DNA from 3 places in the Ruegeria sp. J8 genome. Region 2 is predicted to be linked to each of the others. Evidence: riboswitches for the same ligand, from Rfam matches in the RefSeq annotation. Region 2 holds a riboswitch; each other region holds the start of a gene.
What was found. A riboswitch is a leader RNA that binds a small molecule or an ion and turns the genes downstream of it on or off. The one in region 2 is predicted to bind cobalamin.
Positions count from the first base shown of each region.

Region 1 (10,067 bases), on a different contig from region 2:
ATCATCCCCTGGTCCAAGACCGGCGATCTTGACCCAGCCGCTCATGGCCTGCGCCCCTGACCGTGCACGATGATGATCGAGAAATAGGGGGTGACCTTGTCGCATGCCTCAGACAGTTTTGTCACGGTCTGGTTCGGCATCTGGGCAAATTCCACGATCCACGCGCGATCATAAAGGCCCGCCGTTTTCAGCGCGCGCTTCACCTTGTCGATATTGCGCCCGATCTTCATCACGACCAGCGCGTCGGTCTGCGCCATGCGCTGCGCCAGATCGTCTTCGGACAGAGTACCCACCAGTACGGTCAGCACGTCATCACCCCAAGTGATCGGGTCGCCGGTGGCCGTCCACGCCCCGGACATGCCGGTGATGGCGGGCACGACCTCAACATCAGATTTGTCGCGCAAGCGGTTGTAAAGATGCATGAAAGAGCCGTAGAAAAACGGATCCCCTTCACACAGGACCACCACGTCTTCGCCCTGTTCGGACAGCGCCTTCAGATGCGCCGCGCAGTCTTCATAAAACGCCGAGAGCAGCTCGTTATAGCGCGGATCGCTCACGGGAATTTCGGTCGTGACCGGGTATTCCATCGGGAATTCCACGGCACCTTCGGGGATCATGCCGTTGACGATCTTACGCGCCTGTCCGCTGCGGCCGGGTTTACGGAAAAACGCCACATGGCGCGCGTTGCGCAGCAGGCGGTCAGCCCGGACGCTCATCAGGTCGGGATCACCTGGGCCAAGGCCCACGCCATAGATGGTGCCGCTCATTCCGCACGGCTCGCGATGGCGTTGACGGCGGCGACGGTGATGGCGCTGCCGCCAAGACGGCCCTTGACGATGCAGGATGGCACCGGCTGTGCCTCCCACAGGGCGTCCTTGGATTCGATCGCGCCGACAAAGCCCACGGGGCAGCCGATGATGGCCGCAGGGCGCGGGCAATCGGGGTCTTCCAGCATGTTCAACAGGTGGAACAGAGCGGTGGGTGCGTTGCCGATGGCGACAACAGCACCGTCCAGATGCGGGCGCCACAGTTCTAGCGCAGCAGCCGAGCGCGTGTTGCTCATCTCGGCGGCCAGCGGGCGTACGCGTTCGTCATGTAGGGTGCAGATCACCTCATTGTCGGCAGGCAGACGGAACCGGGTCACGCCCTCGCTGACCATGCGTGCATCGCAAAGGATCGGTGCGCCAGCTTCCATTGCAGTGCGGGCGGCGGCCACAAAACCGGGCGAGAAATGAACGAACTCTTCCAGCCCGACCATGCCGGCGGCGTGGATCATGCGGACGGCGACCTGTTCTTCGTCGGCATCAAAACGGGCCAGATCAGCCTCGGACCGGATGGTGGCAAAGCTTTCTTTGTAGATCGCCGCGCCATCGGTTTCATAAGTATAGGGCATCAGGTGAAGTCCATATTCATCAGTGTTTCTTCGGTCAGGCCGGTCTGGCAGGGCTCATCCCCCGCGCGGCCCTGTTTGACAAGATCAAATCGTCCGGCATTGCCTATCAGCGTCACATCGGCCAGGCTCATGCGCGCGCATCCTTTGGCGCAGCCCGAGACATGCAGGCTGCCATTGATACGCGCGGCAAGCAGGCGCGCGATGTCGCGGGTTTCCACCTGCGCCTGCGGGCAATATGGCGCGCCGGGGCAGGCGTCGGTCGTCATAAGCGGGTTGGTGCCATCTGTGACAAAGGCTGGGGCGGGTATCGCCGCCCCGACTTCCAACAGGATCAAGCGCCATGGGGTGACACGCAGCGCCTCGGCCCCGCTTTGCGCGATCAGGTCTTTCAGGGCGCGCGCAGGCAATTGTCCGAAGGCCGCACCATAGAGCGTCCCCTGATCGCAAGCACCGGGTTGCAGCGGCGCGCCAACTGGTCCCGGAGCCACGCCCTGCCACTCCGGCGGCAAGTCCGCGACCACGCGGGCCATGCGCCTGCTCTCAGGCGTGTAGTTTTGGGAGAACCATGCGGCCAAGGCGATCAGCAGGTCGATGGCTTCCGATTCCTGGACCAAACGTCCGGTGTTTGCCCCATTGGCACGCAAGATCAAACCCTCAGGGCTTATTTCCAGCCGGATGTCGGCTGAATCCCCCGCCAGCAGGCGCTCAGGTCCAGTATCGATGGCAAAGCCGAACTTGGCGGGCAGGGCGGGCAGTTCGGCCAGCCGGTCAATAAGCTCTTGCGCCAGCCGAGCGGTCAGGTCTCCGGCTTGGTACAGAGGTGAGACCAGAATGTTGCGGCGCACCTCGATCCCCAGCTCGGCGTCCAGCAGGTCCAGCGCGGCCAGTTCGGCCAGCAGGGATTGATGATCCGCCTCGGCCACACCCCGCAGCTGCAGGTTGGCGCGGTTGGTCAGGTCGATGGTGCCATTGCCGAAGTGTTCCGCCAGATCGCACAGACCCATGATCTGCTCAGCTGTCAGACGGGCCAGCCGCGGCCGAACCCGGACCACCAGCCCATCGCCCGACATCATCGGACGGTGCGCGCCGGGGCACCAGCCCTGGACGATGGGAGCGCTCATCCCAGCCCCTCCAGATCGGCGCGAATCGAGTTGCGGCGTGTGTTCCAAAGCCCCGCCTCAAGCAAAGCGCGGAACCGGTCCTGCATGGCCTGATGCGCTTTAGGGTTGGCCTCGGCCAGAAAGGCGTCGACCTCAGCGTCGCCCAGCGTGGCATCGTGGTAAAGGTCGAAAAGGTGCGGCGCGACTGTGCCAGATAGATGCGCGAATGAGGCCATGTGATCCAGCGTCGCGGCGATCTCGGCCGCGCCCCGGAACCCGTGGCGCTGCATCCCGGCGATCCAACCCGGATTGGCGGCGCGGGCGTGGACCACGCGGCTGATTTCTTCGGGCAGGGTCCGCGCGCGTGGGGTGGCGGGGTTGGTGTTGTCCAGATGATAGAGCTGCGCCGAGCCGCCTGTGATTTTTTTGGCGGCGGCAAATCCGGCTTCATGCGTGGCGTAATCATTGGCCAGTAGCAGGTCGGTCTCGGTCAAATCCTGCAGGTGGACGAAACTGTCGGCGTTGGCGACGCGCTGGGTGATGCCGTCCTTGTCCTGCGCGACATGCTCGCCTTCCAAGGCATAAGAGCTGGCGTCCAGCCATGCCGCACCCGCCTGCACGCGCGCCTCGTCGGTGTAAATTTCGGACAATTGTGTCATGTTCACGCCATAGCTGCCGGGGGCTGGGCCATAGACGCGGGCGGCGGGTTCCTGACCGGCATAGGGGTTCCAGTCGGCCGCCTCATCGCGCGCCGACAAGGCCCGGATCGCCTGACCGTATAGCGCCGATAGCGTCGGAAAAACGTCGCGGAACAGGCCCGAGACCCGCAGCGTCACATCCAGACGCGGGCGGCTGAGGTCGGTGATGGGCAGAACCTCGATGCCTGAGACCCGCTCTGACCCCTTGTCCCAGACGGGTTTGACGCCCAGCAGGTGCAGCGCCATGGCGAATTCCTCACCCGCCGTGCGCATAGTGGCCGAGCCCCAGAGGTCAACGATCAGCCCTTTGGGATAGTCGCCTTCCTCTTGCAGGTGACGCCGCACCAGTTCTTCGGCCAGTTTCACGCCTTGGCTATAAGCCGCGCGCGTGGGCAAGGATCGCGGGTCGGTGGTATAGAGGTTCCGTCCGGTAGGCAGTACGTCCGAGCGGCCACGATAGGGCGAACCGGATGGCCCGGCCTCGATCCGCTTTCCGGCTAGTGCGTCGATTAGGGCGTTGCGTTCAGACTGGGCGGAAGGCGCGGGGTCGAAATTGCCGGTCACTTCTGGCACCCGGCCAAATATGTGCAGCCCGTCGCCGAACTGGCTTTCCTTGATGTCACAGACAAAGCGGTCGATGCGGGTGATCGCCTCGGCGGTGCAGGTGGCCTGATCCAGACCCAGATCGCTTTCCAGCCCGATGGCCTGAGCCTCATTCCGGATATCCTCTTGCAAACGGTCGCGGCGCTTGGGGTCCAGACCATCGGCGTTCGAGAATTCGTCCAGCAGAGACTCCAGCCGTACCATCCGATCCGGTGTACCGCTTTCTTTCAAAGCGGGCGGGATGTGGCCCAGCGTGACCGCGCCGATCCGGCGCTTGGCTTGCGCCGCCTCGCCGGGGTCATTGACGATGAAGGGGTAGATCACTGGCAGGTCGCGGATCAGCGCCTCGGGCCAGCAACCGGCTGAGAGCGCCACGGATTTGCCGGGCAGCCATTCCAACGTGCCATGGGCTCCGATGTGGATCAGCGCATCGGCATTCAAGCTTTTACGCAGCCAAAGGTAAAAGGCGACATAGCTGTGGCGCGGGGTGCGCGACAGGTCATGATAGTCGTCATCGCGTAACTCGGGCGTGCCGCGTTCAGGTTGCAAGGCGACCAGAGCCTTGCCCCGACGCAGGGCGGTGAAGTGAAAGGCACCATCGGTGTAAGCGGGGTCATCCTCGGGAGCGCCCCAAACCGTATGCAAGTCGGTGCGCAGCTGTTCGGGCAGGTCCGCAAGCGCGGCCTGATACTCGGCCAGCGGCCATGCGATCCGGGCGTTCAGCAGCGTATCAGCGATTGGTTTGGCAGGGGCGGTATCATAGCCCCCGGCTTGCAGGTCGGACAGCATCGCCTCAGCCGAGGCCAGCGCGTCGAGGCCCACCGCATGGGCCATCTGCCAGTCTTTGCCGGGATAGGTGGACAGAACCAGCGCGGGCACCTGATCGGATTTGGGTTTGCCTTGCAAGTTCAGCCAGCCGGTCACACGGTCAAGGATGGCCTCGATCCGTTCCTCCTCGGCCCGGTGGGCAAAGCGGGAATATTCCAGATGCGGGTCGCGTTTGCCCGGCTCCTTGAACGAGGCGATGCCCGCTGAAATCCGCCCGTCCACCTCGGGCAGCACCACATGCATGGCGAGGTCGGCGGGGGAGAGGCCGCGTTCCGCCTCGGCCCAGGCCTTGCGGCGCGAAGTGGCCAGTGCGACCTGGAAGACGGGCACATTTGCAGCGTCCAAAGGCGAGGTACCCGACGCGCTTTTGCCCGAGAAGGACGTGGCGTTGATGATCGCGGACGGGGCCAGCGATACGATGGTGTCGCGCAGCCAGTCGGCGGCGGATGGCACTTTCAGGGAAGGGGCGAACAGGCCCACGGCCTGAAAGCCGCGCGCGCGCAGGCTACGGATCAGGGCGGCCACGGGGGCTGTGTCGGCCGAGGTCAGGTAAGCGCGGTAGAAACTGACCACGACGCGTTTTGAGTCACCGGAAAACGCCTGTTCCGCCGGAATCACTCCGCGATCGGGGCACCATGCGCCGCAGTCGGGCAGGGATTTAGCCCCCATCACCGGACCCGCATAGAGCCCCGCTGCCAGTGCCATCTGTGCCAAAGCGGCTTGTGCTGCAACCTCGCCGCCGGTGTCACACAGGTGCGCTAAGCGGCGCAGGGTGGAGACGGGCAGGGTGGAATACTCATCCAGTCGCGTATCCTCGCGCCCGTCGGCGGGCAGCACGGCCACAGCAATCCCTTTAGTCTGCGCAAGCGATAGAACCTGCTGCAGTCCGTAGGACCAATAGGGCACTCCGCCGATCAGACGGATCAGGATGCCTTTAGCGCCCTCCAACGTCTGTTCCACATAGGTGTCAACGGACAGAGGGTGTTTCAGCGCCGTCAGATTGGCCAGTCGCAGGGTCGGCATCCGACCGTCAGGCCCGCCACCGCGATGCCAGCCTGCCGCGAAAGCACCAAGGTCGCTGTCCGAGAACGACAGCACCACCAAATCCGCCGGGCTCTGGCCCAGATCGGTTGGGGTTTCGGATTCCTCTAACCCGTGGCTTTCGCGGAAGACGACGTGCATGGTTTACTCGGCAGCCTCGGTGACGCCCGCGAGGATGTCGCGGATTTCAGCCTCTTTGATATCGTCATGCTCGGCGATCACCACCAGACGCGAGCGGCGCTCTTCGCCGGGCTCCCACGGACGGTCATACTGGTGACGCACACGCGCGCCGACGGCTTGAACCAGCAGGCGCATTGGCTTGCCCTGAACAGCGGCATAGCCTTTGACGCGCAGGATGTTCAGCTCGGTCGCCAGGCGTTCGATCTTTGCAACCAGATCCAGCGGGTCGGTTTGATCCGGCAATTCGACGATGATGCTTTCGAAATCATCATGCTCGTGATCGTGATGACCGTCATGATGCGAAGGCCGCGCATCCATGTCATCCTCGGCGGCGGCCTCAAGACCCAACACGACGCGCACGTCCACCACACCTTCGGCCACTTCGACCACGGGCAGAGGACGCGGGGCCTCGGCGGCGATGATCTCTTTGGCTTTGGCGACACCTTCGGGGCCGGCCAGATCAGGCTTGGTCAGAAGGATGATATCGGCGCAGGAGATCTGATCTTCGAACACTTCGGACAGAGGGGTTTCATGGTCGATGGAATCGTCGGCCATGCGCTGGGCATCCACTGCCTCGACATTCGGCGCGAACCGACCAGCGGCCACCGCCTCGGCATCGGCCAGCGCGATCACGCCATCCACGGTAATTTTCGAGCGGATATCGGGCCAGTCGAACGCTTTCAGAAGCGGTTTCGGCAGCGCAAGGCCCGAGGTTTCGATCAGGATATGCTCGGGGCGCGGCTCCAGCGCCATCAGCGCCTCGATCGTGGGGATGAAATCATCGGCCACGGTGCAGCAAATGCAGCCATTGGCCAGTTCCATGATGTTTTCCGCCGGGCAATCGGGAATGGCGCAGGACTTCAGGATATCGCCATCCACGCCGACATCGCCGAATTCATTAACCACAACGGCCAGACGCTTGCCCTGCGGGTTCTGCATCAGGTGCCGCACCAGCGTGGTTTTACCCGAGCCCAGAAAGCCGGTGATCACAGTAACGGGGAGTTTTTCGAGGGTGGACATGTCAGGCTCCAATCGGGGGAATGCGCGAGGCGCAGTTTTTGCGGAAATGTTCGGGGCGCTCGCGCCATTTGACCAAGCCGTCTTCGGTGGCCAGATACTTGGTCGCGCCGTCGACGATCACGTCGACATGATCGACCTCGTTCAGGTTCTCATAAACAAAGGTCCAGCGCTCGGGTCCGCCGCGCAGAACGATGGAACAGCCCTGATCGCAATTCGACAGGCATTCGACGGCTCTCAGCGTTACGCCTTCGGGCAGATCGGCCTGTTCCAGCGCCTTGTGCAACAACGTGCCGGGGCGGTCTGCGTCATCTTCAACAGGTAGGCCGCGGCGGCAGGTGGTGCAAACCAGCAGCTCGACCGGAGCGGTCTCGGTCATGTCTCTCATCCCCCCAAATCCTCATCGTGGGGGACGGGGTTTCAAGCGGGTCGCATTTGACCCGACACCGGAACACCCCGTCCGGTTTCAATCGCGGGTGCTGGCAGGTCTCCCGGCTTGCGGATGTCAGGGCAATTGCCCTGTCGGATGTCCCGCCTTCCCGGCCTGTTTGGCCAGTGGCTTGGGCACCCTCTCCGGTCACGGTCGCGGGGGCGGCTGCGTTTGGCGGATGATCCGTTGACGCATTCCCTTTTCATCCTCGTGCAGAGGACACCAACGGATCGGACATGCGGCACCGGGCAGGGGCTTGTCAAGCGAGTCGCAAGCATCTGTGAAGCAACGGTGGAAAAGCGACCTGTAAGCGTCGCTGGGCGGCATGACGAAGCCCGCAACCCCGTGCTGCCATGACCGAAACGGCGCAAACAGGGAGACGTGTCGCATGAGAGTGGGCTTTATCGGACTGGGCAATGTGGGCGGCAAACTGTCCGGGTCTTTGCTGCGCAACGGGATCGACCTGACGGTGCACGATCTGAACCCTGATCTGGTCGCGGGCTTCGTGGCGCAGGGGGCCAAGGCCGCCGAAAGCCCGGCCCAGCTGATGCGCGATTGCGACGCGGTGATCACCTGTCTGCCATCGCCTGCTGCCTCGGACGCCGTGATGCAGGAGATGCTGCCCGAGGTCGGCCCCGGCAAGATCTGGATGGAGATGTCCACCACCGACGAGGCCGAGGTCAAGCGGCTGGGTGCGCAGGTCATCGAACGCGGAGGGGCGGCAGTAGACTGCCCCGTCTCGGGCGGGTGCCATAGGGCGGCGACGGGCAATATCTCGATCTTCGCGGGCTGCGACCGCGCGACGTTCGAACGTATCCTACCCTTTCTGACCACGATGGGCCGCCGCGTGCTGCACACGGGCGAGTTGGGCTCGGCCTCGGTGCTTAAGGTGCTGACTAACTACCTGGCGACGGCAAACCTGATTACCTGCGCCGAAGCGCTCGTGACCGCCAAGGCCGCCGGGATGGACCTGAACACGACTTATGAGGCGATCAAGATTTCATCAGGTACTTCCTTTGTGCATGAGACCGAAAGCCAGGTGATCCTGAACGGATCACGCGACATTTCCTTTACGATGGACCTTGTGAAAAAGGATATCGGGCTGTTTCAGGACGTCGCTGACCGCGCCGGTGTACCGCTGGAGATCAACCCGGTCATGATCCAGATTTTCGAGGACGGAATTGCCCGCTATGGCGAGCGTGAATTGTCTCCCAACATCATCCGACGTCTGGAGGATGCAACCGGTCTAGACATCACAGCCTCCGGTTTTCCGCCCGAGATGGAGGACGACGAACCGGAAGAGCCCGGATACGAGGTCATCCCTCAGGGGCGTGGGGCCGAATGACGCAAGCCGCGCGTCAGTGGAATAGTCTGTTTTGTAGAGAGAGTGGAGGCGAGTACCGGAATCGGAGGAAGAAATAATTAAGCATTAAAATCAAATAATTAGTTCGTATATATCCTCCGGTATAGCCGTCAATTATCCTCCGCTTGTGTGGTTTGGAGTTGTGTGGAGTTGAAGTCGTTGCGAAGTGAGCCTTATGAAGTACCACCGCCGCGAACTTTTAACGACAAAATATCCTTGTCAGTGATGTGCGTCATCGAAGTGTCGTCGCCGGATGCTTTGGCGGCGGCAAACATCAGCTGGTTAAAGCGCGAATAATGTCTAGACAGTACATCAAACACGTCTTGGTGCCCGTTGCCAACGACGTCGATAGGACGGAAATACCTGTACAAGCCTGCGTCTTTGGATGCTGCGCTAACCCATCCAAAGCGTTCGTTGAACCGAGATCCATAGGGTCGTCGATGAACCAACCTGTTTCTCAATTCGGTAACCTCTTTCATCCACCCAGCGATCGTGAATTTCCCAGGTTTTTCAGGATTGGACGCGATGTCACCTGCCGTGATCAGCAAATTCAGAAGCGGATCATTGGGTAGGCTATCGCTTCTTAGTCCATTCACAAGTTTCGCCATCGAGTCAGCCTTTTCATGGTTAAAGCCAATTCGGTGGGAAATTATCGTGGCAAGATAATCTCGCGCTGAACCGAGGTGCAGAAAGAAAGAATGAATATGCGCAAAAAGCGTTTGGGACAAAGTGTTGTCAGACCTTTCGCCGTTCACTCGCCCAGATGAAATGTGATTGACAAGTTGCTCGTGGTAATACTCGGCTATCTGCTCCACGCTGGTGTCCATACTGCGCAAGCTCATGCTGATATAACGAGATAGCGCTTCGACTGGCGCTCGTTCGTCTAGCGATTTGACAATTTGTTCCTTTGTCGGCTGCGGCTCTGCCTCAAAAAGCAAATTGGTTCGCTTACCCATCATGTTGCTTGCAATGTTGCTCCACAAGTCAGATGGGCTTGGAGAGTGATTGGACCTTTCGGGCAGAATTGGTACCCATGATGAGTTATAGGTACCGTCCATCCAGTCCATGCTATGGAGAGCAACGGGTTGAAGTTTGCTGGTATTGGCGAGATTTTGCACTTCAACGAGCGGCAGCGGCCCTACGGCGCTTGGTTTTCCTTGGATTACGATTGGTTCAATTCGCCACTGGTCATCGGACAGTTTTCCTGCGCGGAAACCACCTGTGAAATGTATATAAAAACTGGATCCGTCAGAAGGGCGAAGTAGTTCGGTCACCTGCGTCATCTATTGGCCTCGGGCGATTGTCGCGACTTGTTGGGCAATGCAGTTAGGTTTTGAGTGCTGCTAGGATCGAGGGAAGGTATTTTCGCACCTGCTCTATGTCGCTTGCTTTTTCGTTAGGCGACAAATCGGCA
Region 1 is NZ_JBQFMR010000002.1:498,208-508,274, reverse strand. Features, by position in the region: gene cobJ (precorrin-3B C(17)-methyltransferase) at 1-45, opposite strand, end outside; gene ACR0L1_RS06090 (precorrin-2 C(20)-methyltransferase) at 42-767, opposite strand; gene ACR0L1_RS06085 (precorrin-8X methylmutase) at 764-1,393, opposite strand; gene ACR0L1_RS06080 (cobalamin biosynthesis protein CobG) at 1,393-2,514, opposite strand; gene cobN (cobaltochelatase subunit CobN) at 2,511-5,804, opposite strand; gene cobW (cobalamin biosynthesis protein CobW) at 5,808-6,863, opposite strand; gene ACR0L1_RS06065 (DUF1636 family protein) at 6,865-7,239, opposite strand; cobalamin riboswitch at 7,325-7,532, opposite strand; gene ACR0L1_RS06060 (NAD(P)-dependent oxidoreductase) at 7,679-8,635, shown strand; gene ACR0L1_RS06055 (hypothetical protein) at 8,827-9,936, opposite strand; gene ACR0L1_RS06050 (hypothetical protein) at 9,980-10,067, opposite strand, start outside.
Region 1: linked by a shared signal. The riboswitch ahead of ACR0L1_RS06065 (DUF1636 family protein) and the one ahead of ACR0L1_RS12245 (DUF1636 family protein) in region 2 are both predicted to bind cobalamin.

Region 2 (10,067 bases):
CAGAACCCCAGAATGTCCCCGGTTACGGTGATGACGAACACAGCACCCGCTGCAGCGCCCGAAGACAGCCCGAACAGAAACGGGTCGGCCAGATCGTTCCGCGTGGTTGTCTGCAAGACAACGCCGACAATCCCCAAACCAGCGCCGATCACGGCCGCAAACAGCGCGCGGGGCAGGCGCAGGTCAAAGACGATACGGTGCAGGGGCGACACGTCTCCATCCACAAGGCCTGTGCCCAGCAATATGGCCTTGAATGTATCGGACAGAGGGATGGATGTGGTTCCGTAGATTGTTGAAACCAGAAGAAGGGCGGCCAGAATGACCGCCCCCACCAAAAGTGTCAGCCCCAGACGGCCCAAATTAGTTCAGGCCCTTATGCATGGCCTGTGCCATTTTCGAGATCGCCTGAATGTTCGCGGGTCCCGGCGTCAGTTCTTCGTACCGCAGACCGATCCAGCGCTCGTTTTTGACCGCATCGGTTTGCGACATCACCGGGTGCTCTTGCAGGAATTTGAACGTATCCGCCGCGCCATTTCCGGTTTGATAGTCCAACAGCACCAGGAACTCGGGGTTCGCGGCGGCGACGGCCTCCCAAGAGCTACGGCCCCAGCTTGTATCCATGTCATGGGTCACGTTCTGACCGCCCGCAGCGGCAATCATCGCATCTGGGATGGCGTATTTTCCGGCGGTGAAGGGCGCATCAGCGGGCCCGTCCAGCAGGAACACGCGCGGTTTCGGCAGATCGGCGGTTTTCGCCTCAATCGCGGCCAGCTCGTCTTTCCAGCCTGAAACCAACGCTTCGGCCTTGTCTTCAACATGCATGACCTTGCCCAGACGCAGGACATCGTCAAACAGCAGGTCCATGCTGGCCTTTGGGCGGTCCTTATGCAGGTGAACGCAGCTTTCCGACAGGATCATAGTCTTGATCCCGAAGGGCGCCAGCGTTTCCGGTGTCACATCACCACCGGGCCGCATTCCGTAGTACCAACCGGCAAAGAACAGGTCGGGTTCAACGGCCACCAGGTTCTCGACCGTCGGATATTTCGGGGCCAGTTCCGGGATATCGCCGCGCAGCGAGTCGAACTCGGGGCTGGTTTTGTACCAGCCGGTAATCCCGGTCAGGCCGACGATCTTGTCTTGTAGACCCAGTGCAAAGGCCATGTCGGTCATGTTCATGTCATGCACGACCAGACGCTCGGGCTGGGTTTCAAACACCAGCGGTTCGCCGCAATTGTCGACGGTAACTTCATGCGCGGCGGCACCGCCCGCCATGGCTGTAACCAGCGCCACGGACAAGATGTGTTTCATTCGGAAATGCTCCTAACAGGATTGGAAACTGAGGTTTTTCGGATGTCCAGCGCCGGGATCAAGCGGCCCTCGTGCTGGAAAAACAGGTAATCTACGCCGAACGTGTCACGCACGCGGTCGGTGGTGAGCACGTCGGCCACAGGTCCGAACCCGGTAAGACGGGTGGATTTCATCAGCGCGACATGCGTCGCAAATTCCGGGATCATGACCAGATCGTGGACGATCATCACCACTGTGATCCCCAGCCCGGCCACCAGTGACAACATCCGCCCCTTGGCGTCCGGGTCCAGATGGTTGGTGGGCTCGTCCAGAAACAGCAGTGCCGGGTTTTGTGCCAATGCCCGCGCGATATGGGCGCGCTGCCGTTCCCCGCCCGACAGAACCGCCATGCGCTTGTCGGCCAGATCGTTCAGGCTGGTCAGGTCCAAAATTCGCGCAAGATCGGCGGCATGGGCCTCGGCCGAGCGGTCGGACCGGATCGGGATCTGTCCCAGCGCTACATACTCGCGCAAGGAGAGCCGCCCGTCGGGATATTCCTGCTGGCTGACAACAGCGATCATCCGCGCACGCTCGGTCGCTGACATGCTGCGCAAATTTCGCCCCTTGAACAGTACATTGCCGTCCGAAGGATGCTCGGACCCGCATAGAAGGTTCATCAGCGTTGTCTTGCCTGCGCCGTTGGGCCCAGCGATGGCCAGAACCGCGCCTTCGTGAAGCGCAAAGGTGATGTCCTGAAGCAGAACTTCGCCGTGATAGGCGTGATAACCGACGCCGTTGACCTGAAGGAACGCATGTTCGGTCATGTGGCCCCCGTAGCCAAGGGCGGCATCCGCGACAAGGTCTTGTGCAACAGCGCCTCGGGGCGATCCGTTGCCTTGGTCCAACCTGTGGAACTGTTTTGGTATTGCCGCGCGAAAGCGGCCAAAGCGTCGATATCGGCCGAGGTTTGAATTTCGCCAAACAGATATTGTGCCTTCGCACCCGCCTGAAATCCAACGGTCAGCGGGTGATCGCAACCGGCCATACACTCGATCATCCGTGTGCCGTAGCCCTCGGGCAGGCGCTCGCGCAGGGCCTCGGCAATCGATAGCGCCGCCTCTGCCCCTTGGCAGGTCGTGCAGATCAGCACCACATGATCCGTCATGCTCCGCCCCACCTGCATGCCAGACGGGCAGGGAGAGGAACGGTTCTGATGACATCGAGTCGATGTGACATTGAGCCTCTTTCCAGGACACCCCGCCCCGGTTTGGTTGCGTTTGAGATGGCAGGTCTCCTGACTCGCGGGTCTGTGCTTGGCCACCCTTCCCGACCTGATCCGGCCAGTGGGATATTGGCGTCGCTCACCGCCTACAGTTGCGGGGGCAGTTACGGATTTGGTCTGCACCTTACCGTATTCCCTTTTCATCCCGCGCGTGCAGCATCGGGAACCATCGTAGCGTCACTGCCTCAGATCAGAGCATGGGTCAATATGGATTCCGCAACGTTCCGGTGAAGACAGCGCAAAGGATATTGCTGCTCAGTGGGCAATCAGTTATGCTGCGACGCAGCAAAATTTGAAAGCCGAGGCTACGTTTTGCGGGCTCAAGGGTGCTGGACGTACTATTGTGACCCCGAACTGACCTGCATCAATTAAACCCGCGACCCAAGTCGGTAAGACGTCCGAAAAACCAAAGTTGGCACGCTATGAAAATCCAGGAAAATAAAACCTTCGAGCAGCTCAAGGTTGGCGACGCGGCACAACTGACCCGCTTGTGCACGGTTGACGACCTTTATGCTTTTGCCTCGGCCTCGGGCGATCACAATCCGCTGCATCTGGCAACCTATGACGGGGATGGCGACGGCCTTGCCGAAGCCGTCGCACCCGCGCTGTGGCCCGCCGGTCTGGTCGCAGCCGTGCTGGGAAACTACATGCCCGGCGCCGGAACGCAGACTCGCCGCGCGGATTTGGCCTTCCACCTCCCGGTGCTTGCGGGTGAAGAACTGACTGCCTTTGTCGCTGTTGAGGAAAAGCGCGACGATGGTGATCTGCTCTGCTCAGCCGAAGTGCGACGGGTCGTTGACAATGCTCTGGTTCTCAGCGGCACCGTTCAGGTCACACCGCCTTCGACGCATATGGAGTTCGACTCGGTCGAGGTCCCTGGCCTGATCGTGCAGCGGCACCGCCATTTCGACGCGCTGTTGGAAAAAGCGCGCCCACTAGAGCCGATGCCAACCGCCGTTGTTGCGCCAGAAGAGCCCAACTCTCTGAGCGGCGCGTTGCTGGGACATGCCAATCATATTATTTCGCCGATCCTCGTCGGGGACCCCGATAAAATCGCCGCTGCTGCCGCTGAGCTGGGGGCCGACTTGTCTGGCATCGAAATTGTCGAGGCCCGCAGCCACGGCATCGCCGCGCACCGTGCCGTGGATCTTGTAGTCGACGGACGCGCGCAGACCCTGATGAAGGGGTATCTGCATACCGATGAGTTGCTGCACGCGGTTTTGCGTCGTGAAAAAGGGCTGCGCACAGGGCGGCGACTGTCACATGTGTTCGTAATGGATGTTCCGGGCATGTCGCGCCCGATCATGGTGACGGATGCGGCGGTGAATATTGCGCCTGATTTGGAAACCAAGGCGGATATCGTGCAAAACGCGATTCACCTGGCACATTCTTTGGGAATCGAACAGCCCAAGGTCGGCGTGTTGTCGGCGGTTGAGACGATCAACCCGCATATGCCGTCATCGGTCGATGCGGCCTTGCTGTCGAAAATGGCCGAGCGCGGTCAGATCACCGGCGGGTTGGTCGATGGGCCGCTGGCGATGGACAATGCGGTTGATCTGAACGCCGCCCGTACCAAAGGGATCACGTCAGAGGTTGCCGGTGCTGCCGATATTCTGGTCGCGCCTAATATTGAGGCCGGGAATATGGTGGCAAAACAGTTGACCTTCATCTCTCATGCCGAGGCGGCAGGGGTCGTGATCGGTGCGGCCGTTCCCATCATTTTGACGTCACGATCCGATGATGATGCCTCGCGATTGGCATCCTGTGCTGTAGCCGCGCTTCATGCGCATGCAAACAAGGGTAAAATCCATGGCTGATCATGTTGTGGCGCTGAACGCCGGGTCTTCTTCCCTGAAATTCGCGCTTTATGAGCTGGTTGAGGGCAATCGCCCCAGTATGCGCTGGCGTGGCCAGATCGAACGTTTGGGCGACGCACCACGTTTGCTGGCCCAATCCGCTGGAGGACGCTCGATCGACCGTCCTTTGACCAACACCAAAAGCCATGACGAGGCGATCCACGCCTTTCTGGAAATGGCGCGGGAATACCTGCCGGACATCCATGTACGTGCCATCGGGCACCGCGTCGTCCACGGGGGCACTGTTTATTCCGAGCCGGTGCGCATTGACGCCTCGGTTGTCGAGACGTTGTCTGGGTTCATACCTTTCGCGCCGCTGCATCAGCCCTATAGTCTTGCAGGGATACGCGCAGCCAGCGCGGCCTTCTCGGACACGGCGCAGATCGCCTGCTTTGACACGGCGTTCCATCGGACACACCCTTGGGTCAACGACACCTTCGCCCTGCCGCAGAGCTACTATAACAAAGGCGTACGACGGTACGGGTTTCACGGGCTCAGCTACGACTACATAACGCAAAAGCTGAAAGAGATCGCGCCGGGCTTGTACGACGGGCGCGTGGTTATTGCGCATCTGGGTAACGGGGCCTCGATGTGTGCGGTTTCGGGTGGTCGGGCGGTGGCCTCGACTATGGGGTTCTCGGCGCTGGACGGGTTGCCAATGGGAACGCGTAGCGGGCAGCTTGACCCTGGTGTTGTGCTTTACATGATGCAGCAGGAAGGCCTGTCGGCGGATGAGATTGCCGAGATTCTGTATCGCAAATCCGGTCTGCTGGGTCTGTCGGGGATATCGTCGGACATGCGCACCCTTCTGTCCGCTGACACGTCCGAGGCGCGTAAGGCCATTGACTATTACGTCTTCCGCATACGCCGCGAATTGGGCGCATTGTCAGCCGCACTGGAAGGGATCGACGCGCTGGTCTTTACGGGTGGTGTTGGCGAGAACTCGGCCGCAATCCGGCAGATGGTGTGTGACGGCATGCGCTGGATCGGGATCGAGATGGATCACGCCCGGAATGCCGATGGTGGCACGGTTCTTTCAACCGATTTCAGCCGCGTGCGGATTCTGTCGATTCCGACGAATGAGGAAATGGTGATCGCCCGCGCGGCTGCGAACCTAATGGAGTGACCTAGTCCTGCGGCTTTTTACGGGTCTTGGCGTATTTCAGCAGGACCCCAAGAAGTGCACTGACAATTTCAGGTGTCAGCGTGCCAAGCGGATCGCGCCTAATGCCGGTTACGGCGTTGCGCGCATCCGCGAAGTTTTCTCGGATTTCGGTTTCAATATCTCGCAAAGCCATGTCGCGCAGTTCGACGGCATCCGACGTGTCTGTCTGTGCCGTCATGGAATTCGCAACTACCGCAAGCAGAACGGCCACCACCAGATCAATCCCGGCCACAATCAGCGCGGCCGAGGTCGTCGACAGAGTCTCTGACAGCCAGAAAAACCCGGCCACGTTCAGCATCACGGCGGCAAGACCCACGGCAAGACCTACTGCGGCATAGATGCCTGTGCGCTTTGCGGCAACTGCGACTTGACGCTGTGCAATCAGCCGTTCAGCGCGCAAAATGATCGAGATATTTCGGGAAATGCGGCTCATGTCAGACTCCTACCGGGATCGACCGATCATGTACCCAAGCGCAAAGACGCCAAGGGCGAATAGGATGGGCTTTTTATGCGGCAAATCCTCGAATTCTGTCAGAACTTCATCAATTTGGGCAGTCCAATGGCCGAGGTTGTCGACGAATGCATCGGCTGGTTCCGGGGCCTTGGGTGGCTCGGGGTTGGCGTGTTCGGCCAACTGGCGGCGCAGTTCGGCGACCTCTGCTTCCAATTCTGCTTTTGTTACCATGGTTGCGTCCCTCTACCGCGATGAACCGCATGTTAGACGGTTTTTCTGTTTCGGTAAAAGGGACTTATCCAGATAGTTGAGCGGGCCAGTGCTTAGCCTGTGCGACACCAGACGCAATCATGATCCGAAAGCGGCGTACCTTCGTCCGAGATTGAAGTCAGAATGCCTTTGTCTAGACACTTCAGACCCCGTCCGGCCAGCCAATCCAGTTTCATGACCCGCTCAGGATGCGGAGTGATCAGGCTGGGTCGGATTGTAGGACCTTCTGCGGTGAAAGACCATGAGTAGCCTTCGCGTTCGGCCAACCCAAACAAGGTTTCACGTCGCCAGTCAAAATCGGGGGGCAGATGGTTGCCGGTGTTCAGGTCCCCACCGATCAGAACGGGCAGTCCGGGCGCAAACGCGTCGATTTCATCTAACAACCGTTGGAACTGTTGATGGCGGTGCGCTGCATCTGCGTTGCTTTCCAGATGAGTGGACACAACGCAAAGCGAACCCTGCGTGGCCGGGATAATGGCGGCGATGGCATTGCGACCGCCGACCCGCGGTTGATCCGGGTCCGTCGCGCCAGTGTCTGAGGCAAACCAATGGCCGTGATCGTCCAGTCGGATCAGTGACGTGCGTTCAAACGGCACCGAGGACAGGATTGCGTTCCCATGCCAGCCAAGACTGTTGAAGTCATCCGTGCAAAAGCCCCGCTCGGTCGCGCCGCCGAGATCAAGTTCGTGAAACTCGACACCGAAGGCGTAGGTCATGCCAAGCGCGGCGGCCATCACTTCAGTGGTATGCCGCTGTGCAGTGCGGGCCATGCCGTGATCGACCTCGGACAACAAGACGATATCGGGGCAGACCTTGCCAAGATGTGCGGCGGTTTCTTCGGGGAAAAGACACCGTTCCACATTCCAGGCAGCCACTGTGAAATCGCTTTGCAAATGAGTGGACGTAGCACGGCCTCCAACTTGCACGGCATTCATGGCAGGCAGGCTGGACAGCAAATCGCGATGCGCTTCAGCCGTGCGCGGCGCAGCCAAGATCGCGTTACGCTGTTCCAGCGTCACGGCGGGCAATGTCTCAAACGTTTGCCCCGTCACAGTTTGCGCCCCGTTTCAGGATCAAACAGTCGCAGGGCCTCGGGCTTCAAATTCAATGTCGCGGTCCCGATGGAGGCTGCATCATCCTTGCCGGTCATCACCGAAAAAGGTTGTTCCCCCACCACGCCATGCAACAGGCGATGGGCGCCGAGCTCTTCCAGAATGTCCACACGGAACGGGATGTTGCCGTGATCGTCCAGTACCACATCCTCGGGGCGAATGCCCAAAGTCACCGGCCCGTTTTGCGAAGCAGGTGCTGGCATCAGACCGTCATAGCCATTGATGCGCACCTCGCCTTGCTCGACCTGAGCCCGGATCAGGTTCATCGGCGGTGCTCCCATGAATGAGGCCACAAAGGTCGAGGCTGGGTTGTGGTAGATTTCCGACGGCGTGCCGATCTGTTCGATCCGGCCAGCGTTCAGGACGATGATCCGGTCGGCCATCGTCATCGCCTCGACCTGATCATGGGTCACGTAGACGGCTGTGGTGCCAAGGCGGCGTTGCAGGGCCTTAATCTCGATCCGCATCTGGTTGCGCAGCTTGGCGTCGAGGTTCGACAACGGTTCATCAAACAAGAACAGCGCCGGATCACGCACTACGGCGCGGCCCATGGCGACGCGCTGACGTTGACCACCCGACAGCTGCGCTGGTTTGCGGTCCAGATATTCGGTCAGGTTCAGCATCTTGGCCGCGTCTTCGACCTTGGCCGCGATCTCGGAGGCCGGGTTGCCGCGATTCTTGAGGCCATAGCCGATATTTTTTCGGACGGTCATATGCGGGTAGAGCGCATAGTTCTGGAACACCATCGCGATGTCCCGGTCCGCCGGATCCACGTCATTGACCACCCGGTCGCCGATCTTCAGTGTACCTTCGGTGATCTCTTCCAACCCCGCGATCATCCGCAGCAGGGTGGATTTGCCACAGCCCGAGGGGCCGACCAGCACGACAAACTCGCCGTCCTGAATGGTGAAGCTGGTGGTCTGAACCGCCTGAAAGCCGTTGGGATAGACCTTGCGGATGCCCTCTAATGAAACCTGAGCCATGCGCGTATTCCTTATTTGTCGGATTCTGTAAGGCCCTTAACGAACCAGTTTTGGAAAAAGACGACGATCGCCACGGGTGGGATCATCGCGACAATGGCCAGCGCCAATGCCTGCCCGTGTTCTGGGATCTGACTATCTGTGTAGGACAGCACGATCTGTTTGATGCCCCGGACCAGGGTGAAAAAGCTCTCATCCGTCGTGATCAGTGTCGGCCACAGATATTGGTTCCAGCCAAAGACAAACATGATGATGAAGATCGCAGCGATCATCGTCCGGCTAAGCGGTACAAGGATATCGACAAAGAACTTCCATGGGCCTGCGCCGTCAATCCGGGCGGCCTCGGCCAGCTCCTCAGGGACGGACATGAAGAACTGACGGAAAAAGAACGTGCCGGTTGCGGATGCGATCAGCGGTACGATCAGACCGGTATAGGTGTTTGTCAGGCCCAGTTTCTGGATCGCCTCGTATGAGGGCAGGATGCGCACCTCCAGCGGCAGCAACAGGGTGGTGAAGATCACCCAGAAGGCCAGCGTGGCAAAGCGCAGGCGAAAATAGACGATGGCATAGGCCGCCATCATCGAGATGATAATCTTGCCCATCGCAAAGCCGATGCCAAGGATGAAGGAATTCATCAGCATCAGCGTGCCATCCACCGTCTGGGTGAACCCACCCTTTTCGAACATGGCGGCATGGAAGTTCTTACCCAGATTGTCGCCCAGCGTCAGCTGCAACCCCTCGCGGTGGATCGTCACCGCGTCATGGCTGGCCGTGGTCAGCGCCAGCAGCGGTGGTATCATCATCAGCAAAGCGCCTAGGATCAGGACGGTGTGATCGCCGATCGCGCCCCATTTGATGCGGCGGGGACGATGGGTTTCAACGGGAGTTTCGAGTGTTGTCTCAGCCATGTCCAAAGCCCTTACGTATAGTGAATCCGGCGTTCCACCAGGCGGAACTGAAACACGGTCAGGATCAGCACCAGCACCATCAGGATCACCGATTGCGCGGATGAGCCGCCAAGGTCATTGCCCCGGAACCCGTCCAGATAGACCTTGTAGACCAGCGTCATCGGGTTGTTGCCCGGCTCACCCTTCATCAGCGCGTCGATCACGCCAAAGGTGTCGAACAGCGCGTAGGTGATGTTGATGATTAGCAGGAAGAACGCGGTGGGGGCCAGCAGCGGGAAAGTCACCTGCCAGAACCGTCCGGTAGCCGAGCGGTTGTCGATCATCGCTGCCTCGCGCACGGATCGCGGAATGGATTGCAGGCCCGAGAGAAAAAAGATGAAATTGACCGGGATCTGCTTCCACACGGCCACGATGACCATAGCGGTGGCCGTGGCGTTATAGTCCACGCCCAGTTTGAAATCCCAACCGAACATCTGGAAAAACTTGGTCAGCGGCCCAGTGCTTTGATCAAAGAATAGGATGCCCAGAAACCCGGCCACAGGTGGTGCGATGGCATAGACCCACATCAGAAGCGTGCGATAGGTCTTTGCCCCTCGGATTACCTTGTCCGCCTTGACCGCTAGCAGCAGCGCGATGGCGAGCGAAAAGAACGTCACAAGCACCGAATAAAGGATCGTGAACCCTGCCACGCGCTTGTACTGATCATTGCCCAGCAGCGAGGTATAGTTTTCCCCCCCTACAAAGGTCGAGCCG
Region 2 is NZ_JBQFMR010000005.1:78,575-88,641, reverse strand. Features, by position in the region: gene ACR0L1_RS12260 (FecCD family ABC transporter permease) at 1-359, opposite strand, end outside; gene ACR0L1_RS12255 (ABC transporter substrate-binding protein) at 361-1,308, opposite strand; gene ACR0L1_RS12250 (ABC transporter ATP-binding protein) at 1,305-2,111, opposite strand; gene ACR0L1_RS12245 (DUF1636 family protein) at 2,108-2,452, opposite strand; cobalamin riboswitch at 2,555-2,754, opposite strand; gene ACR0L1_RS12240 (bifunctional enoyl-CoA hydratase/phosphate acetyltransferase) at 2,992-4,386, shown strand; gene ACR0L1_RS12235 (acetate/propionate family kinase) at 4,379-5,551, shown strand; gene ACR0L1_RS12230 (hypothetical protein) at 5,553-6,023, opposite strand; gene ACR0L1_RS12225 (hypothetical protein) at 6,033-6,275, opposite strand; gene ACR0L1_RS12220 (endonuclease/exonuclease/phosphatase family protein) at 6,368-7,366, opposite strand; gene ACR0L1_RS12215 (ABC transporter ATP-binding protein) at 7,363-8,409, opposite strand; gene ACR0L1_RS12210 (ABC transporter permease subunit) at 8,421-9,314, opposite strand; gene ACR0L1_RS12205 (ABC transporter permease subunit) at 9,326-10,067, opposite strand, start outside.

Region 3 (10,067 bases), on a different contig from region 2:
GCGCGGTGCGCAGATACGCGCCATCGGCCCCGATGCGGGCGGCAGCCCAGTCGAAGAGTCGGCAGACCAGAGGGTCTTCGCTCAGAAGTGACGCGCGGAACCGGAACAGAACCCAAAGCAGGCTGCCGAAAAGCATCAGGTTCAACAGGCCCGCAACGCTCAATCCCAGCCGCAGGTCACCCTCGATCTGTGGAATCTGGCCGGCGGCGGCCACCGCTCCGGCAAAAAGGGCGAAAACGACGCCGTCGAGGAACCGGGCGATGATCGCGGTTGCAAGCACGGTCGCCATCTTCAAGCGGTCGAGCCGAGCAACCAGCCAGGCCCGGACCAGCGGGCTGATGCCGAGCGGGACAAGGACATTTGCGCCATAACCTGCCAGTAGCGCCCCCGTCAGCCGCAGGGTGCCGACCGGTTTCACGTCGAACAGGATCTGCCGCCACTTCCAGCCGCTCATCAGCTGCTCCAGCAGGATGGTGGCGGCAAGAATCGCGATCCAGAACATGTTGGCTCCGCGCAGGCCCTGCAGAAACAGCGCAAAATCGAGGCTGCCGTAGAGCGCAAACACCAGATAGAGCGCCAGGGCGGAGCCGAATATCGGCAGCAGCCACCGTTTCAGGAAGATCCGCATATGACATCCTCGCAAGCACCAAGACCCCAATGTTTTAACCTCCGTATCATGATACGGTGTCAAGATGCCGGTGAAGGAGGGAGACCGCGATGCAACCACTTAAGATCGGCCAGGCCGCGCGCGAGACCGGGATAGGCGTCGAGACGATCCGATTTTATGAAAGGAAGGGCCTTGTCACTCAGCCGCCGCGCCCAATTGACGGCGGCGCGCGGGACTATGGTGGTGACACGCTTTGGCGGCTGAAATTCATATCCGGCGCTAAGAAGCTCGGATTTTCGCTGGCAGAAATCGCGGAAATTCTGGAGTTGCGCACGGTACCAAATACCGAGTGCGTCGCGATGCAGGCCAGAGCGCGCAAAAAGCGGGACGAAATTCAGGAACGGATCGACGGGCTTGTACGGTTGAGGAACAATCTGGACGAGCTGATAGCGGCGTGTCCGGGGCGTGGTGGAATTCAGAACTGTTCGATCGTGGGTGCCATAGAACGCAGCAGTGAGAAATAGGCGCAATTCCGGCCTTGATCGGAGGGTAGCGGAGTTGCTTGCGAACCGGGTTATTGCCAAGCAAGACCCAGAGTGGCTGGTGCAGCGAAAAAAGGAGAGCGAGGGTTCCGTCTCCGAGCAGAGTTTGCGCCAGATCATTGTGAGAAATCCCTCCGTCGCCCAGAAAGCCATATCTGATGAGTATCCGAGGGTAACGAATATGGCAGTCTCGTATCTGCGATCCGCATTCAACCCTGCCGGTGCGCTTTCACATCGGTTCAAGACAAGTTTTCCCCGGAGGGAACATGACGACGAATAACCTGAGCCGCCGCCGCGTGATGCAAGGAGCCGCGGCCCTTGCGGGAAGCGCGGCGCTTCCCGCCTTCGCGAAAACCGACCGTTTCATCCATGTCCTGAAGGATCCGAATTGCGGATGCTGCGGCTCGTGGATCAAAATCATGCGGGCGGAAGGCTTTGAATTAAGCGTGGAAAACAGTGCCTGGGAGGCCTTGAACGCTTACAAAACCGCCAACGGTATTCCAGAGGGCATGATGTCATGCCACACGGGCCGCGCGGAGGGCTACATGATCGAAGGACACGTCCCGCCCGCTGACATCCGGCGCCTGCTGGGCGAACACCCGGATGCTGTCGGACTGTCGGTTCCCGGAATGCCGTTCGGCTCGCCAGGCATGGGGCCGGAAAGCGAACGCGAAGCCTTTGACGTCTTCCTGATCCGCAAGGATGGAACCACAGAGGTGTTTGCCAGCTACCCGGCCGTATGAAGTCCCGACGGCGCTGGCAAGATCCTGAAAAACACGGCGCTCGCTTGTTCTGCCCGGTTTACGTGACATTCTTCACGGCAAACCAGTTGATCCGTGACTTCACGCCTGCCTTGTCCTACCGGGCAAGTTCCAGCCTACGGTGAAAAAATACCTGCGTCCGCCAAGCCTGATGACCGGCTTTGCGGACAAAACCGACATCCCGGTCGCCGTATCAACCGCAGCATTTGTCGCCCGCCTGAATTGGCGGGCATGGGGCCGATCCGTAGGAACAGTAGACGCAGCAATCGCCGGGAAGTGGCTTCAGGACTTTTCCGCAAGATGTGCATTCGTAGAACCACTGGCACGCATCTGTTGGCATCGTTTCAGGTCTTGAATGTCCACATTCCGGGCAGATGATCGTGCTGACAAGGTTCGGGCGTTCTTCACTCATGGCGTCACATTAAGGTTATCAGGAAATCATTTATTCGGATTTCGTTGAGTACGATAACCCAAGCGATGGTCGTTAACGCAAAACTGCCTGTCAGCCACCATTTGAGGCGGTCGAGTGAACCATGGCGGTACGCGACGATGCCAGAGAGAAACAGCAGGGCCGTCGAACCGCCGAGCACGTAATAACTCGCGGCGGCAATCTTGCCAAATACGGCCAGCCAGCCCCCTCCCAAGCCAAGTAAAATCAAGGCCATCGGCAAGATGCAGCAGGTCGCAACGCCAAATGCGGTAAACGATCCAAGAAAACTCGCCCCTACAAACTTGCTCATAGTCTGCTTTCTCCGACTTTGACGATCTTGAGCGGAAGCCGGTTCGGCTTCCTCGATTTTTGCTTCGTGCGGTTTGCGAAATTCGACATCATGACCGACAATATGCATCCTGTAGTGGCTACAGGTTCAAGGGAAAGGTCATCACATGATTGCGATTGGCGAAGTGGCGAGATTGACCGGCCTGTCGGTCGAGACGATCCGCTACTACGAACGGGAAGGCATAGTCGAGAAAACCGGTCGAACCGCCTCGGGGCGCCGCGCTTACACGGAACGGGAAATATCCGAGCTCAGATTCATCAAACGCTGCCGCGATCTTGGCTTCACTATTCAGGATGCATGCGCACTTCGCGAATTGTCCAAAGCGCCGGAGCAAGCCTGTCGTGACGCCGAAGACGTCGCAACAAAACATCTCGACAAGGTCAGGTCAAAGATCGCCGCTCTCCAACGGCTGGAGCAAGCATTGGTAGAACTTGTGCAGACCTGTACTGAAGGAGCAGCATGCCCCCTGCTAACGGCGTTGCTCAACGAGCCTGTCGTCAAAGATGTCATTAGCGGTCACTAATTGCAGCGCCCGGAAAAACCGAAACTGCCTGTCTCAGTTTGGGGAGGAGCGGCTTCATTGTCCCAGTATTTCGTAACCTTAAGCGATGACGGCCGATCTGTGTTGTATTTTTGTTGAATGAGAGAATTGCGATCAGCTTACCCTCTAGTTCGCGCTGTTAGCTATGCCGGACTGGTGATGGCGTGGATGCTCTGATGCTGTCAACTAAGGAAGAAATACCAAAGAATCTGCAAATTTTTGCCGCTTTACCCCTAGAGGCTAAGAAGCAGTTGCAATGCCTCAAGGCACATGAAGGCTTGGAATAAAATACATTGGCCCCGGAAGTTTGGATACCTTCGAGGAACGAGCATGGAGAAGGCAGATATGACAAATCCCACGTTAGTTCAGAGAATGTTATCGAAAAACCTGCTGGGTTATCTCCCAATGATCTGTTTTATATGCAGCTTTTTTGTGTCTGCCGCTACATTACAAGCCTCTGAGCTTCCCTCGATCGGTCTTGACAGAAAGATTGAAGCGCCATCCGGTGCCAAAACACTATGCAAAGATTACTCTTGGGCGTGCGCGAGCGCTCGTAGTTCTGGTCTGTCCGTGGCACAAGAAAATCAGATCGTTAAAACGATCAACACGCGCGTCAATCGGAGAATCCGTGCCGTTTCGGATCAAAGCCAATACGGGACAAAGGAATACTGGACACTGCCGACGCAAGGGTCAGGAGATTGCGAAGACTTCGCTTTGCAAAAGAAGTTTGAACTTGTGCAGAACGGTGTGGATCCTACGAAGCTACTAATCGCGACCGTCTTGGACACCAATCGCAATGGCCATGCTGTTCTAGTCTATCGCTCGAGTGAAGGCGATTTGGTTCTGGACAATGTTACCAACAGGATCAAAACGTGGAAGGAAACAAGGTATCTTTTCCTACGAATACAGGACCCGATTCACCCTGATCGTTGGGTACAGGTTTCTAGCGGCTAAACCATTGGGTAGACATTGGTTGCCTCTCGCAATTGATGTCACGACCTGCATTGTTCTGGGCGCATAGTTGAGTTTCGATGCTCAGTCCGACTCGTCCATCTGCTTGTGTTTGCACCATTGCGTGTGAACGAATTCGATCCGCGCGCCAGATATCTCGGAGGTGTCGTATTGGCCTACTGTTGGGATTCCGCAAGCCATACACGTAGACAATGGGCGCGTTTCCGCAGCGAAACCTTCCATTTGACCCGCTCAGATTGGAGTATCTCCGTCAAGTAAAGGCCACCGGGTCGAGCGCGTTACGGCGAAGATATCGAACGCCTGATTAGGACGACCATGGAGGCCGTTCATCTACTTTAGGGAAGAACGCAATTATCCCCCAAGGATAAGGGGAAATGCGACGGCTCCGGCACTGCGTCGATGACATTGGAGGAGTTCGAAGACTGGCTGCACCCGGAGATATGCCGTTATCACAACACCCATCACACCGGGTTGCGGCGAGAACCGATGGCGGCATGGGCGATCCTCGGTTGTAGTGACGCAGACAGAAAAGTTGTTAATGCCGAGGCGTTTCGCATCAGCGTACTTCCTTTTGAATGTCGTCGGTTGTCGCTACGCATTCAGTCCCATGATCGGTCGTGGTAACCGAAAGGTAACCATCAAGCACGAACCCCGCTATATGTCCCGGATCTAGACTGTAATTGACGATAGAACGAACCTAGTTACGCGCAACAAGAACCTGTCGCGTCTCGGAATTCGCCTTGGGAGGCGCGGTGCGCGCGGACCTGAAAATAGGCGTGTCATGGCGAGCCGATCCCGGAGGCAATGCTGTTTCAGATTATTGAAGAACAAAGATGTTTCGCGTGAGCTGTTTCCACTTCATCGCCTACCACCTGCTTCAGCTCAGTCTCACGTAGAAACTTAAAAATTTTTTCGTCTGATGGTTGCTTCTTCGCCCTGCCAAATCCCCGTCTCGCACTCGGTGTATTTGCAAAGTTTTCGAGGGCTAGGGCTCATGTGTCCTTCCTGCCTGAGTATGGACTCTTTTCCAGACTTAGAGTCAAAACACGTATTGAAACTGAGCTAACAACCGACCAGCAAATATGAAATCTCAGATGGAAGTTCTCGATCAAGGATCAGCCTGACGCATGTGCCTACCTAACCTCACGCTTTGCAGAACCTGCCGCGACGCGGATTCCACCCTTTATGATCAATTAGCCGCAACGCTGGAGGCATCGGGGGTGCAAGCCGAGTTGCAGCAAGTGGATTGCATGTCCGGTTGTCACCGACCACAGACGTTGGCGGTGCGACAAAGCGGCAAGACCGCCTATCTTTTCGGTGAGGTTACGGTTGTCGATCTTCCGGACATAATGATCTTCATGCGGATGTATGAGGACAGTACTGACGGCGACTTCGCTGACGCCAGGAAGCTAGGTAAGCTACGTTTCAAGGCGATTGCACGTATACCGGCACAAAAAAGATAGCCAACATGCAACTTGCCGACCAAAGCTCCGGTGTCGAGTTTTCAGCTTACAGTTTGTGTTTTTCGACTTAGCCTTCTGCACTGAACGGCTAAAATCTAAACCAAGCCTGCCATTACCTAAGATTGACCGCTGCAGAATACTATGATGTCGCTTTCGTACTTGACGGAACAAAGCACTATGGAACAATAAAGGCTTCTACGGTGTCCAAAGGTGCCTACGCACTGGGACTGAAACGGGAATGAGGACGGTGCACCAAACTACCGCACTGAAGCCTTGACCGCCCCCGCGACTGTGAGCGGCGAGCGGCCTTCCAATACCACTGGCGTAATGGCGCTGGGAAGGGGGAAGTCTGCTGTGACCTGCGAGTCAGGAGACCGGCCGTAGGATGGACACAACATATGCCGTCGGGTGTGACGGCGAGGAGGATTAAAATGACGACAAAAACGATCAAGGCATCCGCCGCTGGCGCATCCTTTCTGCCTGCAGTATTCGCCGTGGTTCTGGGTCTAGGGATCATTACCGTGACTGGCCATGTTCAGGCTTCTGGCCTGCATGACGCGGCTCATGATGTGCGCCACGCAACTGGCTTCCCCTGCCACTAAAACAATGTTCAGTCGTATTCTGACCAGCGGCTTGTTCGCTGGTGCAGCAGCGGGGCTGATTGCCGCCCTTCTGCAGTTGTATTTCGTGCAGCCAGTGCTACTTCACGCCGAGCTCTATGAGGGCGGCGACCTGGTGCATTTTGGCGCTGATCCCGTAACTGCGCATCCCGACCTGCCCGGCATGTTCGCCGAGCCGATGCGCGATGGTCTCAGCATTATCTTCACCATGCTTACCTACACCGGCTATGCGCTAGTCCTGGCGGCGCTGATGTCAGTAGCCGAACGTCAGGGGCATGAGATCAACGGCCGCACCGGCCTGCTTTGGGGTCTTGCGGGCTTTGTCGCCTTCCACTTTGCTCCTGGCTTGTCACTGGCTCCAGAAGTTCCCGGCGTAGCGGCAGCAGATGTGGGAGTGCGTCAGATCTGGTGGACGGTCACCGTTGCCGCAGCCGGCGTAGCCATGTGGCTGATTGCCTTTGGAGGTAACCTGGTAAGCTACCTGATTGCGGCCGTGCTGCTAATGGTACCGCATATTATCGGGGCCCCTGAGCCTGAGAGTTTCTCTGGGCCGGTTCCGACCGAGATCGGGGCGCTTTTTGCTGCCCGGGCCTTCGGCATCGGCATGGCCGCCTGGGCACTCTTAGGCAGTTTCACCGGCCACTTCTGGCAGACAGAAGGCAAGCGCGCAGGCGCTGCAGTCTGATCGCGCTCCTCCATTGCTACCCCGCTGGTTACACCGGCGGGTTTTTTTTATTGAGGATGACAAGATGTCCCGTTCTCTTGCTCTCTTTGCCATCGGACTTGTCTTTGGCGGCGGTGCTGGCTTTGTGATTGCCGCCAGCAGCGGTAGCACCTTTGAGAGCCATGACCATACTGACCCGGCCCAACACGGCGGCAACATGGAGATGGCAGCGCACGACCACTCCGCTGCCACTAATCTGCCTGCCGACAGCGACGCCCCCAGTGTGGCGATCCAGATGATTAAGGATCCTATGGCGGGCTGGAATCTGCGTGTGACACCGCAGAACTTTCGCTTTGCTCCGGAAAATGCCTCCACGGCTGACGTTCCAGGCGAAGGTCACGCGCATGTTTATATCAACGGCGAAAAGCTGGGCCGCCTTTATGCCAATTGGTTACACCTTCCGTCGCTCCCCGATGGCGATGTTGAAGTAAAAGTTTCTCTCAATGGCAACAGCCACAGCCCTCTGATGGTTGAGGGTGTGCCCGTGGAGGCCAAAGTGACCGTGCAGCCTGACGGCGATGACTCCTGATTGACATTCCTGGCTGAGAAGACAACTACGCGGATTCAGCGGGTCTAAGCGGCAAGTACAGCGTGCGCGCGGGTTTTTGCCGCTCTGTATCCAAGGACAGATAAGCTGTTGCAAAGCCGCGCCGAATTCCCGTCTTGTTCCTTTGGCTTGCATCGTCGGAAACCGAAAACATGAAGCAACTACAATGGGCATTTCGGTTCTTTCCATTGCTTTTTTGACCCAGTCCAAAGCAAACTCGATCAAATCAGAGTTCACGCCACCGCGCACCTGATCGACTGGATAAACTAAGCGTTACCTGAAACCTCTTGAAGCTCTAGCTGCTAGAGGCTTTAAGACTCGAATTTGATCGTGAAAATGCGATGCAAATACATTGAACTTGTGAACCAGGCTGAGATCTATGCTGACAAGGCGCTATTTCATTCAATCAACCACTGCGCTGTTTTCCGCGTCTGCGGCCAGTCCATTGATCGCCAAAACATGGCCAACCTCGTCGCAAAAGACCTATTGGGACAGCCAGGTCACGCCATTTGATTACGATCCAGCGACCTCAAATCCATGGGGCGTTCATGACCGTTTTTTACCACGACGTGTCGTAGCAAATGATGGTTTGGTTCCTGGTGACATCCATGTCGATGCGGTCGCGCGCTATCTTTACCATATCGAGGAAGGCGGGACCGCAATGCGCTATGGCGTTGCGATCGCGCGAGGGAACCTTTACGAGCCCGGAACCTATGCTATCCGGCGCAAGGTCGAGTGGCCACATTGGACGCCAACGGCTTCAATGATCGAGCGCAACCCCGAATACGCGGAATTTCGGGATGGTATGGAACCCGGGCCAAGTAATGCTCTCGGCTCTCGAGCCCTTTATCTATACGTTGGAAATCGAGATACATATCTCAGAATTCACGGCACGCCTCAGCCTAGAAGCATCGGTGGTCGCGCAAGTTCTGGATGTGTTAGAATGATCATGGCCCATATCAATGATCTCTACCCACATGTAAGAATCGGCTCGACCGCATATTTATACTCGGCCGAAGATAGCGTCACAGCCCGCTCATAAATTTTGGGCAGCGTAGGTGGACGTCGTCGCCCTCTTTTTTATCAGGCGTCTCGCGCGGCGCAGATCGGAGCGCCATTCGTCGCGCGCAATGGTACCAATGTCGTCTCGACAGGTCCGCTGTGCTCATACCAGAAGCAATTGTCTTCTGGCAAAAGGCGTGCCGTGGCCAGATCCTGCCCCGGCCCTGCCAGCGCAACGACTGAATCTGGCACGTTGCCTGGTTCAAGTGCTTTGCTTTTGGCCCCAGTGAACTGGGCTGAGCAACCGGCAGTAATCGAGACTAACGTGATGGTAATTGCGATCCGTTTCTGCATTGACCTGTTCCAGAATTTTTTGCGTCCTCTGCGACTAGATTGCATCCACGCGACCAGCCCGCAAGAAGGAATGGAGTGTCGGTATCACGCGCAAGGAACCCGGATGCTAAAAAATTCAGAAAGGTATTGAAGCTCTAGTTACTGTAGGAACTACTTACAAAGGACCATAGAGATTCTTGAGGTCCGATCATGTCATCCGATACCCATAGCCACGACCATGGCCACGAAAACAAACATGGTCACCACGCATGCAGTAGTGGCGGGTGTGGCGCCATCGCCCCCGCCGGTCCAATTCCTGACGGCGGTAGAAGCTTTCAGGTCTCTGGCCTCGATTGCGCCGAAGAGGTTGTGATCCTGAACCGGGTTATCGGCCCGAAAGTTGGTGGTGAAGAGCATCTCGCTTTTGATGTCATCAACAGTCGAATGACGCTTCTTGAAAGTGCTGCCAAGCTTTCTGACGAAGACGTCATGCTGCTGGTTGCCTGCACCGGTATGAACGCCAAACCTTGGGATGACGGAAATGCCGCCCTGGATCAGGCGGCGCATATTGCGCGTCAGCGACGGTTCACCACACTCAGCGGAGGTTTTTGGGCGGCAGGCTTTGGCTGGCACATCTTCGAAACAGGCATGGGCGGAGCGCTTGGACTGTTTTCGGGACATGGTGAGGTTCCGATGCCTTTGCCCGAGGCCACTTTGTTCGCGGTCGCGATCTTGTTTGGCGTCTGGCTGGTGGCCCCCAAGGCCTGGTCTTCGGCGCAGCGCCTTTCGCCGGATATGAACCTTTTGATGGTTGTTGCCGTCGCTGGTGCCATCGGTCTGGGTGAGTTTTTTGAAGCGGCAACTGTAGCATTTTTCTTTTCGCTCTCTCTTTATCTGGAAAGCTGGAGTGTCGGACGGGCTCGCAACGCAGTATCCGCGCTGCTTGATCTGGCCCCCCCGACGGTTCGGCTGGTTCGTGCTGACGGCTCAGAGGCAACGGTCCCGGCGGCGGATGTCTTTGTCGGCGACAGCTTCATCGTTCGGGGTGGGGATCGCATTCCACTTGACGGGGAAGTCATCGAAGGGGCCGGTGCCGTTGACCAGGCTCCAATCACAGGTGAAAGCGCACTGATCCCCAAAGAGCTGGGTGATGAGGTCTACGCCGGCACAATCAAT
Region 3 is NZ_JBQFMR010000012.1:91,424-101,490, reverse strand. Features, by position in the region: gene ACR0L1_RS20725 (lysylphosphatidylglycerol synthase domain-containing protein) at 1-628, opposite strand, end outside; gene ACR0L1_RS20720 (heavy metal-responsive transcriptional regulator) at 718-1,131, shown strand; gene ACR0L1_RS20715 (DUF411 domain-containing protein) at 1,416-1,892, shown strand; gene ACR0L1_RS20710 (GDCCVxC domain-containing (seleno)protein) at 2,104-2,322, opposite strand; gene ACR0L1_RS20705 (hypothetical protein) at 2,327-2,650, opposite strand; gene ACR0L1_RS20700 (MerR family transcriptional regulator) at 2,796-3,212, shown strand; gene ACR0L1_RS20695 (transglutaminase-like cysteine peptidase) at 3,561-4,184, shown strand; gene ACR0L1_RS20690 (DUF1636 family protein) at 5,330-5,665, shown strand; cobalamin riboswitch at 5,847-6,062, shown strand; gene ACR0L1_RS20685 (CbtB domain-containing protein) at 6,097-6,267, shown strand; gene ACR0L1_RS20680 (CbtA family protein) at 6,272-6,970, shown strand; gene ACR0L1_RS20675 (hypothetical protein) at 7,035-7,538, shown strand; gene ACR0L1_RS20670 (L,D-transpeptidase) at 7,936-8,598, shown strand; gene ACR0L1_RS20665 (hypothetical protein) at 8,640-8,912, opposite strand; gene ACR0L1_RS20660 (heavy metal translocating P-type ATPase) at 9,102-10,067, shown strand, end outside.
Region 3: linked by a shared signal. The riboswitch ahead of ACR0L1_RS20685 (CbtB domain-containing protein) and the one ahead of ACR0L1_RS12245 (DUF1636 family protein) in region 2 are both predicted to bind cobalamin.